2 regions of the Symmachiella macrocystis genome follow, and region 2 is predicted to be linked to the other one. Evidence: riboswitches for the same ligand, from Rfam matches in the RefSeq annotation. Region 2 holds a riboswitch; the other holds the start of a gene.

Region 1 (7,677 bases), on a different contig from region 2:
CCTGACCGTCGCGGCCAAACAGAATCGACGCATACGCGCGAATCGAGTCGTGCTGCTTGCCCCCCAAAAGCCGGTGAATCGGCTCGCCAAAATGCTTGCCTTTCAGGTCCCACAGCGCCATATCAAGCGCCGCCATGGCCGATATCGTGACCGAAGTCCGTCCAAAATACATCGTAGCCCGGTACATCTTTTGCCACAGCCGCTCGGTTTCCAGCGGATTCTCACCCAACAAGACTTCGCGCAAGCCGCAGGCGATGTTGTGGCTGAATGGGGCGTCGATAATGGCTTTGACGACCTCCGGCGAGGAATCGGCCTCCCCAATGCCTTCCAATCCCGAATCCGTGCGAATTCGCACTAGGACAACGTCTTGGCAACTGGCGGTCTTGGATTCGACCGAAGCGGACCGCAAAACTTGACAGATGACATTGGTGATTTTCATGGAGGATTCCGATAGGGAGTGGAGAGCCGGCAGTTTTTTCCTGGGCGAAGACTACAATCAACGTGCCAAGGTGGCCAGCATGCCGATTTTGCATAAATCGCCGAGTTTGTCGATGATTGGCATCACGAATCTCAATTCGTGGCTTGAAAGGCCGCAGCGAGCGGTCGCAGCTTGAGTTGACCTGTGATTCGTCACGACATAAAGTTCAGGAACGTTCCCCCCAACCATGGCGCCAAGAATGCCAACAATGAGTCCGGCAATCCTCGCCCAACGACCAGGAACCGCAGGAAACGATCGGCGATGACTTTAGGGGACGCATGACGATGGCTATTTTTCACCGTAGCCGATCTGCATCGCCGCAAAAATTATTAAAGACGATACGGCAAATACTAACAGCCAAAATCGAGATCTCATGACTGATAAACCGACGAAATCGCCGGATAAACGCGGACCAAGCCGCCCCGAACGCCCTCAATCCAGCAATTTGCATTGGTACATTTTGGGTTTCATCGTCGTGATTCTGCTGATGGTTACGATCGTCGAGCGGAATAACAGTAGCCAGGAAATGGACTACAGTGCATTTCTTACCGCGATCAACAAAGGCGAGGATCAAAAAGATCGCCTGGATGCCACAAACATCCACAATCTGACGATCGGCAAAGAATTCATCCGCTTTCAAGATCGTCCTGATCCCAAAGACGGAAAACCTCCGATTCCGAAAAAGTTTTACATCCCCATCAACGCACAGTCGGACATGGCCAGCGACCGTTTAGAAAAGTTGCTGGAATCCAAGGGGATTCCCTTCGCGTATGAGCCTCCGCCGTCGGAATGGCGGGGGATGTTTATGGTCTTCCTCCCCTTGATTATCCTGTTTCTGTTGCTGATGTTCTTCTTCCGCCGCATGGGAGGCGCCGGAACGGCGATGTCGTTCGGTCGCAGCCGCGGACGGTTCTACGCACAGGAAGATCTTGAAGTCACGTTTGAAGATGCCGCCGGGATTGATGAAGCTGCGGATGAACTCCGCGAAGTGGTCGAGTTTTTACGAAACCCCGCCAAATACCAAGCCTTGGGCGGACGGATCCCCCGCGGCGTTTTGCTGGTCGGTCCTCCGGGAACGGGAAAGACCTTGCTGGCCAAAGCCGTAGCGGGCGAAGCGGGTGTGCCGTTCTTTAGTTTGTCCGGCTCGGATTTCGTCGAGATGTTTGTCGGCGTGGGTGCTTCACGGGTGCGGGACATGTTCGCACAAGCGGTCGCCAAGTCGCCATCGATTATTTTCATCGACGAACTCGATGCCTTGGGTAAAGTCCGCGGCAGCGGTGCGCCCGGTGGGCACGATGAACGCGAACAGACACTCAACGCGCTGTTGGTCGAGATGGACGGTTTTCACTCCGACCAAAGCGTGATTGTAATGGCCGCGACCAACATGCCCGAAACGCTGGATCCCGCGTTAATGCGGCCCGGCCGCTTTGACCGCCACGTGCTGGTCGATCGTCCCGACTTTAAGGGCCGCGAAGCGATTCTCAAAGTGCATATCGTGAAAATCAAAGTGGGTGATGACGTCGACTTAGAACGGGTCGCCCGCATGACGCCGGGGTTTGTCGGCGCGGACTTGGCCAATCTTGTCAACGAGGCCGCGTTATTGGCCGCTCGCAAAAACAAAACTTCCGTAGGGATGGCCGAGTTCGAAGAGGGCATTGAACGGGTGATCGCCGGACTGGAAAAACAGACGCGGATCATCACCCCGGAAGAAAAACAGCGTGTCGCCTACCACGAATGCGGTCACGCACTCGTCGCCTGCTGCCTGCCGCATACCGATCCGGTTCACAAGATTTCCATCATCCCCCGTGGCATGTCGGCACTGGGATACACGCTGCAGCATCCGGATGAAGAACGGCATTTGGTCACGCAGTCCGAATTATTCAACCGGATCTGTGTGTTCCTTGGCGGAATCGCCACCGAAGAAACGATCTTCCAAGAAACGTCGACCGGTGCTCAAAACGATCTGGAACGTGCCACTGACTTAGCTCGACGGATGGTTACCGAATTCGGTATGAGTCCCAAATTGGGGCGTGTGAATTATCACGTGAGCAACCGCTCCCCGTTTCTGGCTTCGGGATTTGGAGCCTCGACCGAGCGTGCCCACAGTGAGGAGACGATTCGCGAAATTGATTTGGAGATCAAACGCATCGTCGATGAGGCAAATCGGACGGCGCATGACATCATCAAAGAACGCCGCGAAGTCTTGGAACACATGACTCGTGAGCTGCTCGAAAATGAAATCATGAACACCGATCAATTGCAGGCCATTCTGGATGAACACAAAATCGGCCCGCAAATCAAACCGGGAACCCACGCCCGCAACCCCGTCCCCAAGGTGACCGAGTCGGAACAGGACAACGACCTACCGTCTCAACCAGCCGAAGGGGGTTGAAGGCGGGGGCGGACATCACATCCAGAAGCACTTGCCCTGCCTGCTTGTCGCTCAAACACGGGTATAAAATTAAGGAATCTCGATGTCCGCCATCGACAAAACGGTTTGCCGTGTCCCTCGTTCCATGGAGCTTTACGCCCGCGCCGAAGAATTGATCCCCGGTGCCACACAGTTGGTTAGCCGACGGCCATCACGAGCCGCCATGGGCGTTTCACCCGCCTATGCGACTCGCGCCAAAGGGGCTAGGTTTTGGGATGTCGACGGACATGAGTACATCGATTGGGTCAGCGGGATCGGCGCCATCATCCTCGGCTATTGTGATCCGGTCGTCGATGCGGCCGTCTGCAAACAAATCGAATCCGGTCTGAACTACTCGATTAACCATGAGCTGGAAATCGAACTGGCCGAAGAATTAGTCGCCACGATTCCCTGTGCCGAGATGGTCCGTTATGCCAAAGGCGGAGGCGATGCGTGCGCCATAGCTGTTCGCATTGCGCGGGGAGCAACCGGGCGGGAAAAGATTGTGTTTTGTGGATATCACGGCTGGCACGATTGGTATCTGGCGGCAAATCTTTCGGCCGATGCCACATTGGATGCGCATCTGTTCCCCGGCATCGAGCCGATTGGCGTCCCGCAATCATTGGCCGGAACCGCCATCCCCTTTGAATATGGCAATGCCGAGTCGTTGCAATCGCTCCTGGAGAAACACGCGGGGGAGGTTGCTGCGGTCATCATGGAACCACTTCGCAGCGAGGAACCACTGGCCGGTTATTTGCAACAGGTCCGTTCGCTCACTGAGCAGCACGGTACAGTGTTGATCTTCGATGAAGTCTCTACCGGCTTTCGTTTAAGCGTCGGCGGTGTGCAACCCTATCTGGGCATCGAACCCGACATGGCCGTTTTTGCCAAATCGATATCCAACGGCTACCCGATGGGAGCCGTCGTTGGCAGCCGCGCTGTAATGGAACCGGCAGCGCAAATGTTCATTTCCAGCACCTATTGGAGCGACCTGATCGGAATTCGTGCTGCTCTGACTACCTTGCGAGAGATCCGCCGCCGGGGCGTCCCTGAGTACCTCCAGGATCTCGGCCGCTCGATTATCTCGCGGATGAACGAGGTCGCTGACGAGACCGGTTTGTCGGTCCGTTGCGGCGGAATTTCGGTCCATCCCTACCTGCAGTTCGAAGTCGATGATCCCACCATTTCTCGACAACTCTCCACGCTCTATGTGCAGGAAATGGCCAAACGGGGCTGCTACGGTTTCCCTTCTTTTTATCTCAATGCCGCCCAAGGGGATCCGGAACTCGACCAAACTACGGCGGCCGCCCGCGAAACGTTTTCGCTCCTCAAGCAGGGGCTGGATGCGGGCCAACTCGATGGACTCCTCGAAGCCGATCTGACGCAGGATGTCTTTCGCCGCATCGTCCGCTGACGGCCCGTCAATCATGAAAATCCCGCCCAGCGGTGACTGATGGTCATCACGACCGCCGTGTCATCGATGCTTTGCTGCGGTCGATGGTATCGATTGCCACGCCTACGGGAGTCATGTCCGCAATTTGCAACATGGCTTGTCATGTTGCCCTCACGCATCATCACTGTTCGAGAAACACTGCACCACGTTGCCAATGCACATCGTTGTCTTGCATGCCGTGTTGCGTCGCAACAGCGCTGCTTGGGGTACTTTGCACGCAAGACAAGTCTTATGGCAAAAGTAGCCGGCGCCGGCAGCTTCTCTTTGACACGCTGCGATTTGTGACACAAGTTTTCAATGGCGGTTAGCTTTCTCGAATGCCATTTGACGCAGAGTTGGTCGAACATAAAACGTCGACCTTCTGGCGGTGGCTACGAGAATTGCTGACCGTTGAAACCACAGATTTGCCGCGGGCTGCTGCACTCCTCCAGGGCCTTCGACAAAGGCAAACTCGTCGCGAGACGGGGACGCAAAGCCATGGGTCTCGTTCGAGAGATTGCCAGGCTACCGAAGAGGTCAATTCATTTCTGAATAGCGTTTTACGTTTCTGGGATTGCAGCCATGCTGTTTCGAGATCGTTCGAAGTCGAACACAAACCTTGCCACCGAAGCCTCTTCACTTCTCGCGCGGCTTGTGGGTCACTCCATTCCCAAAACTTCGCGCCGCCTCCCCACGCTTAACAAGCTTCAACTGGGGTTTCAAACTTTAGAACCCCGTCTCGTCATGTCCAGCAGCCTCGATTTGAATGGCGGCATGCACACCGATGATGACGAAACAAACCATTCCCACGGATGCGGCTGTGGTTGTTGCGTCGGTGGCCATCTGCATGGACTCGACCCCATCGAAACGACCACAACCCCCGACGAATCAGGGGATGGTGAACAATATCCCTTGGCCAGTTTGCCGTTGCTCTCCAGCAACCCCACGGCGTCGGTGAAATTGTACTTGGATTTTGACGGGCATTTTGAATCCCAGTGGGGCGCTTACAGCAACATCACTTCGCCGGCATTCAGCATCGATGGCGATTACAGCAGTTTTAGCACGGCTGAAATCGATGCGATTACCGAAATCTGGCAGAGAGTCTCTGAAGACTTCGCACCGTTTAACATTGATGTGACGACCATCGAACCTGGCAGCTTCGCAAACGGAGAAGCGATGCGTGTCGTAATCGGTGGTAACAGCAGTTGGTATGGCGGCACCGTTGGCGGATTGGGTTACATCAACTCCTTTACCGATTCGGTCGTGAATACCGTATATGTCTTTCCGGACCACCTTGCCAAAAACGCCCGGTACATCGGCGAAGCAGCCTCCCACGAAGCCGGGCATGGTTTTGGTCTCAGGCATCAAAGCAGGTACGTCGACGGCTCCAAAACCCATGAATACAATCCCGGCGGCAACGGCTGGGCGCCGATCATGGGATCGTCGTACTACCAAACGCGCAGCACGTGGAGCGACGGCACGACATATTCCTCGAACGCTTATCAAGACGACATGGAAGTCATCGCCCGCGCCGCCAACGGGTTTGGCTACCGCACGGACGACCATGGCGGGTTGGGCTCCGCAACGACGCTTTCCTTCACCGGCAACAATGCGTCGGCGTCGGGTATCCTCGAGAAAATGAGCGATCAAGACGCCTTCTCGTTCACGGCGGCCGCGGGGCAGTTGACACTACAATTGAACGTCGCCGAAGTTGGGGCCAACCTCGACAGTGTTCTCGAATTGCGAACGCAAGCGGGAGACTTGATTGCGACCGCCGACCCGTCCAATAACTTTGGCGCGACCATTTCGACGACTGTCGATGGTGGGAATTACGTGCTGGTCGTGCGTAGCACCGGGGAATACGGCTCGGTAGGACAATACACGATATCCGCCTCGCGCGCTGAGGTGGCTACAGAGATTGCCATTTCCGGTGAGTCCTCTGTCGCCGAAGATCAGACCTATACTCTGCAACTCGATGAAGTTGTCGAAGGCGGGTCCCCGATTCAAAGTTGGACGATCAATTGGGGCGACGGAACAATTCAAGTCGTCGCTGGGAATCCTAACTCCGTCACGCACACTTATGCCGATGGTACGGGTGAATTCACGATTCAAGCGACTGCGACCGACGGAGATGAGACCTTTGCGGCCGACAACCATGTAGTCAACGTGTTCGATCCCGTCCCGGATCTAGCGACATCCGGAGCGACGTATGTCGTCGAGGGAAACTCCTTCCAACTGGGGCTCTCGGCCGCGGGTGATGGAGCAGCATCCATCACACACTGGACCATCAATTGGGGCGACGGCACGGTCCAGGTTGTTTCCGGAAACCCGAACAGCGTCTCCCACGTTTACACCGACGGCACAACAGTCGTGACAATTCAAGCTGCTGCGACGAATTCCTTCGGAACCTATACCGCCGCTTCTAAAAATGTCACCGTACAAAACGCAGCGGCCACGCTGGAGATTTCAGGAAGCGGCACAACGCAAGGCGGCAGCACGTACACACTCGGACTGTTGTCGACAGATTCCGGGAACGACACAATTTCGCATTGGACGATCAACTGGGGGGACGGCACGATCGAGCAGATCAACGGCGACCCCTCGACGGCCACTCACTCCTATGCCAACAGCGACGGACAATTTACAATTTCAGCCACGGCGACGGACGAGGACGGGACCTATGCAGCCAATAACTTGATCGTGCAGGTCGTCGAAGAGACCAACCCCCCATTGAATTTCAATAGTTTCAGCGTCAATAGTTATAGCCAAGGGCAAGACAAAGCAGGAAACGCAGCAGTCTACGACGGCGGCTCAACACTGCAGTTGACAGGTAACGTTTGGAAACGCATTAACTACGACTATACGATCACCGTCGACACGGTACTGGAATTGGAATTCAGCAGTCTCAGAGCGGCGGAACTGTCAGCAATTGGTTTTGACACAGACCTGCACCACGACCAACACCGCGCATTTCAACTCGCCGGGACCGACTCATGGGGATTGCAGGATTTTCGCGTTCCCAACACCAACGACTCCGAATTGGTGCGGATTGTTATTCCCATCGGCCAGTTTTATACCGGAGAGGTTCGATACCTCTTCTTCATCAATGACGAGGACGTTTCGAATCCGAATTCGGTCAGTACGTTTGCTAACGTGCAGGTCTATGAGTCGATGACGGCTCACGATGACGTGTTTGCGGCCGATGAAGCGGATGGTTCGGTCACTCTCGACGTCCTCGCCAACGACAGCAAAACTACGGGAGTCTCAGACCCCTTAGAAATTATCGCTGTCAGCCAAGGCTCGGCGGGCGGGACCATCTTCATTGCCAATGGCGGGACAAATCTCGTCTATACCCCG
Region 2 (7,677 bases):
GCTTCGCTGAAATGGCGTCATCGATCGTAGCGGGGCATTGGGCCGGGTACGATCAGTGCCAAGCCATCGTCGATTACATTCGTACGACGATCCAATACGCGCCGGGAGCAGGGCAACAGATCATTAGCGCCTGCGAAGTGAATGAACACTCGCAAGCCGTCTGTCGCGATATGGCCCACTTGGGCATCGCACTATGTCGTGCGCTGGCAATCCCGGCCCGGATGGTGGTCGGCTATCTGGCAACGCTGCAGCCGATGGATCTTCACGCTTGGTTCGAGGCATACGTCGGCGGCAGGTGGTATACCTTCGACCCCACGCAGGACAACTTGCGCGGGGGCCGCGTAGCCATCGCCTACGGCCGGGACGCGGCCGATGTAGCTGTTTACACCCAGTTCGGCGATCCCGTGGAGCTATTACGCATGGAAGTTCGCGTCAAACAACTCACCCAGCCGCCCGCCTGAAGCGGCACGCGACGGTGAGTCCATTGAGTGTTTTAGGTCGGTATTCCGCCCGCCAACAGAAACGAGCGACAATGCGCTGCCGCCGTATTGGTTTGGGAGTACCCCGGATGATTGCTTTACGCAACAGGTTTATTACACCTCTTTGCCGTATTCCGCGAAGAATAATTCTCTTGGATCAATCTCGTCGGACTGCGACGCCGGGAACAGCGGTTGATAGTTTGTTGAGTTTGCTTGGATAGTAAACCATTGCTCCCACCGGGCAAGACGATTTACCGTGCCAGTCGAAATGCTATTGCCCGATTGTGTCTGCTGAGAATTCCGGGACAACTCAACAGCAGTCTGGCTGCTTTCTTTGGAAACTTTATAGTATTCCCCGTCTCCATGGACGCCCGCTACGGCACTGTCTCCGTTGATCGTCTCAATCGTGCCATCACCCCAATTGATTTCCCAACTGCTAATGGGGTCGATCTGTTGGCCGCCGTTGAGCGACAAGACGTACTCGGAACCCTCGTCACTCACGTTCGATCCTGAGATTGATACGCTTGCCGACGAGTCATAAATCTTGATGTTGGAATAAACGCTCTCTCCATCGGCGCCAGCGACGTCATGATCATTTCCAAATGTCAGCCACTGCATGCTTCCTGTGAAGAATTCGCCGACAGGGATGCGATAATGGACCGTGCCGGGTGCGTCATTCTCATAGTTGCGAAAGTCGCTGAATCCATAATTCTGCGTTCCGTACAATTGGAAACTGAACTCTGGACTGAGAGATAAATCGTTGTCGAACCCGATAGTGTGGATTTCTCCTTGCGCCGAACTGCGGAAATCGAATTCCAGCACGGTGTCGGCTGTGATCGTCGTGGGCAACTCAATGCTTTTCCATAGGTTGCCGACCAGCCTTAGCGTTGCTCCTTCATCTTCGATGCTCACCGTTCCGTTCTTGTCTTGGCGTCCCGCATATGAGTCGATTGTGTAGTCGTTGAAATTTAACACCGGACCCAAGTCCGCGACGACATTGACCGCCACAGCGTTGGACTGGTAACTGCCATCCTCGTCGCTAGCGGTAGCGGAGATCGCATACTGGCCGCTGCCCGCGTAGACGTGCGTCGCGTAAGTTGGATCACCGTTAATCGTTTGAAGCGTGCCGTCACCCCAGTTGATCGTCCAGCTACTGATCGTATCCGCACCGGGGTCGGTGGAGGCGAGGAACAACGTATAAGTATTGCCTTCGCCAACCGAGCTGTTTCCCGAAATGTTCAACGTTGCGTCGACGTTGTTCACCGTAATGGCCAGTGTATTGGCGGAAAATGTGCCGGCGCTGTTAGTGGCGGTGGCTTGGATTGTGAAGGCGGCAGTACCGTCGGCATAGACATGGCTGGCGGAGTTGGGGTTGCCGTTAATCGTCTCAATCGTGCCGTCGCCCCAATTGATCGTCCACTGCGTGATCGTGTCGGCACCGCTGCCATCGGCATTCAGTGTCAGGTTGTAAGACGAACCTTCGGCAGTGTTTCCTGAGCCGGAGATACTTAATTGCGGAGCCGCTCCAATCACGCTGAGACCGAATGAGTTGGATTGATACGTACCATCTTCATCGCTGGCCGTCGCAGAGATTGTAAACTGTCCACCAGCCGCATAGACGTGCGTCGCGTAAGTCGGATCACCATTGATCGATTGAATCGTGCCGTCACCCCAATTGATTGTCCAACTGCTGATTGTGTCGGCACCGGGATCAGTGGAAGAGAGACTCAGCGTGTAGGTTTCGCCCTCTTCGATCGAACTGTTACCGACAATATTGAGCGTTGCGTCGACGTTATTCACCGTGACGGCCTGCGTATTGGCAGAAAATGTGCCGGCCGCGTTGGTGGCGGTCGCTTGGATTGTGAAGGCGGCAGTACCGTCGGCGTAGACATGGCTGGCGGAGTTGGGGTTGCCGTTGATCGTCTCAATCGTGCCATCACCCCAATTGATTTCCCAACTGCTAATGGGGTCGATCTGTTGGCCGCCGTTGAGCGACAAGACGTACTCGGAACCCTCGTCACTCACGTTCGATCCTGAGATTGATACGCTTGCCGACGAGTCATAAATCTTGATGTTGGAATAAACGCTCTCTCCATCGGCGCCAGCGACGTCATGATCATTTCCAAATGTCAGCCACTGCATGCTTCCTGTGAAGAATTCGCCGACAGGGATGCGATAATGGACCGTGCCGGGTGCGTCATTCTCATAGTTGCGAAAGTCGCTGAATCCATAATTCTGCGTTCCGTACAATTGGAAACTGAACTCTGGACTGAGAGATAAATCGTTGTCGAACCCGATAGTGTGGATTTCTCCTTGCGCCGAACTGCGGAAATCGAATTCCAGCACGGTGTCGGCTGTGATCGTCGTGGGCAACTCAATGCTTTTCCATAGGTTGCCGACCAGCCTTAGCGTTGCTCCTTCATCTTCGATGCTCACCGTTCCGTTCTTGTCTTGGCGTCCCGCATATGAGTCGATTGTGTAGTCGTTGAAATTTAACACCGGACCCAAGTCCGCGACGACATTGACCGCCACAGCGTTGGACTGGTAACTGCCATCCTCGTCGCTAGCGGTAGCAGAGATCGCATACTGTCCACCACCGGTGTAGAGGTGCGTGGCAGAAGAGGGATCACCGTTAATCGTTTCGATCGTGCCGTCACCCCAATTGATCGTCCAACTGCTGATTGTGTCGGCACCGGGATCAGTGGAAGAGAGACTCAGCGTGTAGGTTTCGCCCTCGTCGATCGAACTGTTGCCGACAATATTGAGCGTGGCGTCGACGTTGTTTACCGTGACGGCCTGCGTATTGGCGGAAAATGTGCCGGCCGCGTTGGTGGCGGTCGCTTGGATTGTGAAGGCGGCAGTACCGTCGGCGTAGACATGGCTGGCGGAGTTGGGGTTGCCGTTAATCGTCTCAATCGTGCCGTCGCCCCAATTGATCGTCCACTGCGTGATCGTGTCGGCACCGCTGCCATCGGCATTCAGTGTCAGGTTGTAAGACAAACCTTCGGCAGTGTTTCCTGAGCCGGAGATATTTAATTGCGGAGCGACTTCTTGAACATTTACCGCCATGGCGTTGGACTGGTAGCTACCATCTTCATCACTAGCGGTGGCAGAGATCGCATACTGTCCGCTGCCCGCGTAGATGTGCGTGGCGTAGGTCGGATCGCCGTTGATCGTTTGAATCGTGCCGTCACCCCAGTTGATCGTCCAGCTATTGATCGTGTCCGCGCCGGGATCGGTGGAGGAGAGGTTCAGTGTATAGGTGTTGCCTTCACCAACCGAACTGTTTCCCGAAATGTTCAAGGTTGCGTCGACGTTGTTCACCGTGACGGCCAGGTTATTAGCGGAAAATGTTCCGGCCGCGTTGGTGGCGGTCGCTTGGATTGTGAAGGCGGCAGTACCGTCGGCGTAAACATGACTTGCCGAGTTGGGATTGCCGTTGATTGTCTCAATTGTGCCGTCACCCCAGTTGATGGTCCACTGCGAGATCGTGTCGGCACCGCTGCCATCGGCATTGAGCGTTAGGTTGTAGGTCGAACCTTCCGCAGTGTTTCCCGAGCCGGCGATACTCAATTGCGGAGCGACTTCTTGGACGTTAACCGCCACGGCGTTTGACAGGTAACTGCCATCTTCGTCGCTAGCGGTGGCAGAGATCGCATACTGTCCGCTGCCCACGTAGACGTGCGTCGCGTAAGTCGGATCACCGTTAATCGTTTGGATCGTGCCGTCACCCCAGTTGATCGTCCAGCTACTGATCGTATCCGCACCAGGGTCAGTGGAGGCAAGGAACAGCGTATAAGTGATGCCTTCGCCAACCGAACTATTTCCGGAAATATTCAACGTGGCATCGACGTTGTTCACCGTGACGGCTTGCGTGTTGGCGGAAAATGTGCCGGTCGCGTTGGTGGCGGTCGCTTGGATTGTGTAAGCAGCAGTGCCATCGGCGTAGACGTGGCTGGCGGAGTTGGGATTGCCGTTGATGGTCTGGATCGTGCCGTCGCCCCAGTTGATGGTCCACTCCGTGATCGTTGCTGCGCCACTGCCATCGGCTGAGAGACCTAGTGCGTAAGTCGAACCTTCTGCCACAATGCTCGAACCGGAAATCGCCAATTCCGGTGCGGGATCGAATACATCGACCGTCAACGTGTTGGATTGGTAGGTGCCTGCGGCGTCGGTGGCGGTTGCGGAAATACTGAACGCATTCGGACCTTCGGCGTAAACGTGGGTGACCGTACTGGGGTTTCCATTGATGGTCTGAATGTTGCCATCGCCCCAATTGATGGTCCAACTGCTGATCGTTGAGGATTGGGCATTGGCTTCTGTGAGATTCAACGTGTACAACTCGCCTGCTGCCACCGAGGTGTTTCCAGTAATCGAGATTTCGTTCGTCGAAGCGGAATCACTGCGGGTTGCCGAAACCGTGAATTGTCCCACCGAACCGTATTCACCGGTGCTACGGACGATCAGCACATAATCACCGGCGGCGACATTGGTCGAAATAACAGCTCCGTAGCTTCCCGACGGGTCGGCGGTGGCAATCAGTTGACCGGATGCGGTCCGCAACTCGATGACGGAGTCCAGATTTGCGCCGACTTCAGCGACATTGACGGACAAGTCCACTTGCCCCCCGGTTGTCGAGAAGGAGAACGCGTCTTCATCGCTCATGCGTTCGATGATACCCGAAGCGGTCGCATTATTGCCGGCGAAGGACAAGGTCGTTGCCGAATTGATATCGCCATGATCGTCGGTCCGATAACCAAAGCCGTTTGTCCCCCGCGCAATGACCGCCATGTCGTCTTGATACGTATTGGCTGATGTCGAATTGCCATCGTGCCAAGTGGTCCGCGCTTTGTAATACGAAACCCCCATGATCGGCGCCCAGTCGCCGCTGCCTGGATTGTATTCGTTGGTCCTAACGCCGTTGTCATATGTGCTTTGATGTCTCAGCCCGAACCCATGCCCCGCTTCATGCGATGATGCCTCGGCGATGTATTTGGCGTTTTTTGCCAGATTGTCGGGAAACACGTAGACCGTGTTCACGATGGAGTTGGTGAACGTATTGATGTAGGCCACGCCCCCCGCGCCGCTGCTGTACCAACTACTGTTGCCGCCAATGGCCACCCGCAGGGCATTTCCATTGCTGAAGTCGCCGGGATCAATCGTGGTCACGTCGATGTTGAAAGAGGCATAGTCCTCAGAGACGCGTTGCCAGATTTCGGTGATCGAATTGATTTCGGCGGTACTGAATGAGCTGTAATCTCCATCCAGGCTAAAAGCCGGCGTTGTGATATTGCTATAGGAGCCCCAATTGGATTCGAAGTGTCCGTCAAAATCCAGATACAATTTCACCGATGCGTTGGAATTGCTGGAGAGCAACGGCAGACTTTCCAGCGGGAATTGTTCTCCGTCTCCTGATTCGTCAGAGGTCGAATTCAATTCGAGGGTGTTCAGTTCGTTGAAGTATCCAGCGCCGCAGCAGCCACAGCCACATAACTGAGGGTGACCTGTGTTATTGTCCTCTTCAATCCCGCCATTCAGCTCAAGGCTGCCGGACATGACGAGACGGCTTTCCAGCGTCTCGAATTTCAACGAATCGGTGGAGCGCGAATTGCGTGGCCGAAGTTGCTTGGGAAGTGCGCAGCCGATCAAACGCGAGAGCAGCGAAGCAGTGTCCGCTTCAGGGGTTTGCGTGGACGTGGAAGTTGATCGTGCGCGGAAAAGCATGGCTGCATTCCTCCAAACCGGTTTGAGTTGGGATCGACCTTTTCGGGAACCTGGCAATCTCTGGAGCGAGACCCATGGCTTTGCGTCCCCGCCTCACGACGGGTTTGCCTTTATCGAAGGCTCTGGAGGAGTTGCAGCAGCCCGCGGTATTTATGACAGCAGCGCGTTACCAAAAAGCGGCAACACGCTGTTGCTATTCAAACGTGTCTCATAAATGACATCGTGTCAAAGAGAACCCGCTGATGCTGCTCGGAATATTAGACAGAGAATTGCGGCGAAGAGGTTTCACCCGCCGTGTATGTTGTCTGGCCCAACAACAACTGATTTAGCAGGACTCTCACTCCTCAAAACGTGTGGGGATAGGTCTCGTTTTGGTTGTCTGCTTGCCCTATTGACAATAGGGGGTTTCCGAAAGGGATGTTAGTTAACCAGACTTTCTGGATTGAGTCAAGTACGGACGAAAACATGGAATAGAGCACAATGCTCAGTCCTACGATTTCAGCCGTATCACACCGTGCAAGTTGTTCACATCTCACGAATCTAGGTTTGACCATTCGTCTTGCTCGTGGCTACGAATATATTCGCCGTTGCCCCAATAGCGCACAATATCCTCCGGCGATTCGGCCGGCCGGAGGACGCGCATGGCCTCCAGGCTATCAGGTTCGTAGCCGATGACCGCTGGGATGCCGCGGCTGCAATGCCGGGACCACATGCTCAGCGTATAGGCGCCAACGTCGCGGATGACGATCCAATCGCCCGCTGCGATCGCAGGCAGGAGCGCGTCACGGGCCACGATGTCGCCGCCGAAACAAAGTGGTCCCACGATCGTCACGGGGCGTAGGTCACTTTTTTTAGGAAGGCCCTGTGCATCCAATACAAAAAACTCGTGCGGCCAATCGTCCGGGCGATAGACGGGGCGTAGCAGGAAGTCCGCGCCGAGGTGGATCACCGCCATCTGTTGTGCGGATTTGTAGTATTCCACCCGACTGGCGGCGAATCCGCAATTGGCTTGGACCGCGCGACCAAATTCGGTGATTCGTTGCAGCGTGGGAGACAAAACATCCGGGGCGCGCTTACGGATCTCAGCGACGTACTCGGCCGGCGTGGGAGCGGTCAATTCGGATTGGTACACGGTTGGCAAGCCGCCGCCGATATCGAGATGCGTGACCGCGCGGCCGCTGTGTTGTTCGATTTCTTTGAGCAACGTGTCGGCGATCGTAATGGCGTCGGTCAGCAGTCCCATGGCACAGCCTTGCGATCCGACATGGATGTGCAGGCCGCTGAGCCATTCGTGGGTCGCAAAAGCTTCTAGAATCGCCGCCCGGTTTGTGGAGAGCGGAATGCCGAATTTGGAGTCGGTGTTGGCAACACTTGTCAGCGAGATTGTACCGCCGCCAACTTGAGGATTCACCCGCAGGCCAATCACAGAGTTCGAGGAACGCGTCTGCAACTGGGTGGCGATCCGCTGGAGTTC

What was found. A riboswitch is a leader RNA that binds a small molecule or an ion and turns the genes downstream of it on or off. The one in region 2 is predicted to bind cyclic di-GMP.
Region 1: another riboswitch for cyclic di-GMP. It lies ahead of CA54_RS17040 (Ig-like domain-containing protein); the one in region 2 lies ahead of CA54_RS27310 (PKD domain-containing protein).

What each region holds. Positions count from the first base shown of each region.
Region 1 covers NZ_SJPP01000001.1:4,361,786-4,369,462, reverse strand. Annotated here, with positions in the region: gene CA54_RS29860 (mandelate racemase/muconate lactonizing enzyme family protein) at 1-439, opposite strand, end outside; gene ftsH (ATP-dependent zinc metalloprotease FtsH) at 852-2,870, shown strand; gene CA54_RS17045 (aspartate aminotransferase family protein) at 2,953-4,302, shown strand; cyclic di-GMP riboswitch class I at 4,776-4,853, shown strand; gene CA54_RS17040 (Ig-like domain-containing protein) at 5,065-7,677, shown strand, end outside.
Region 2 covers NZ_SJPP01000003.1:1,000,520-1,008,196, reverse strand. Annotated here, with positions in the region: gene CA54_RS27315 (transglutaminase domain-containing protein) at 1-461, shown strand, start outside; gene CA54_RS27310 (PKD domain-containing protein) at 594-6,203, opposite strand; cyclic di-GMP riboswitch class I at 6,245-6,322, opposite strand; gene CA54_RS27305 (diaminopimelate decarboxylase) at 6,736-7,677, opposite strand, start outside.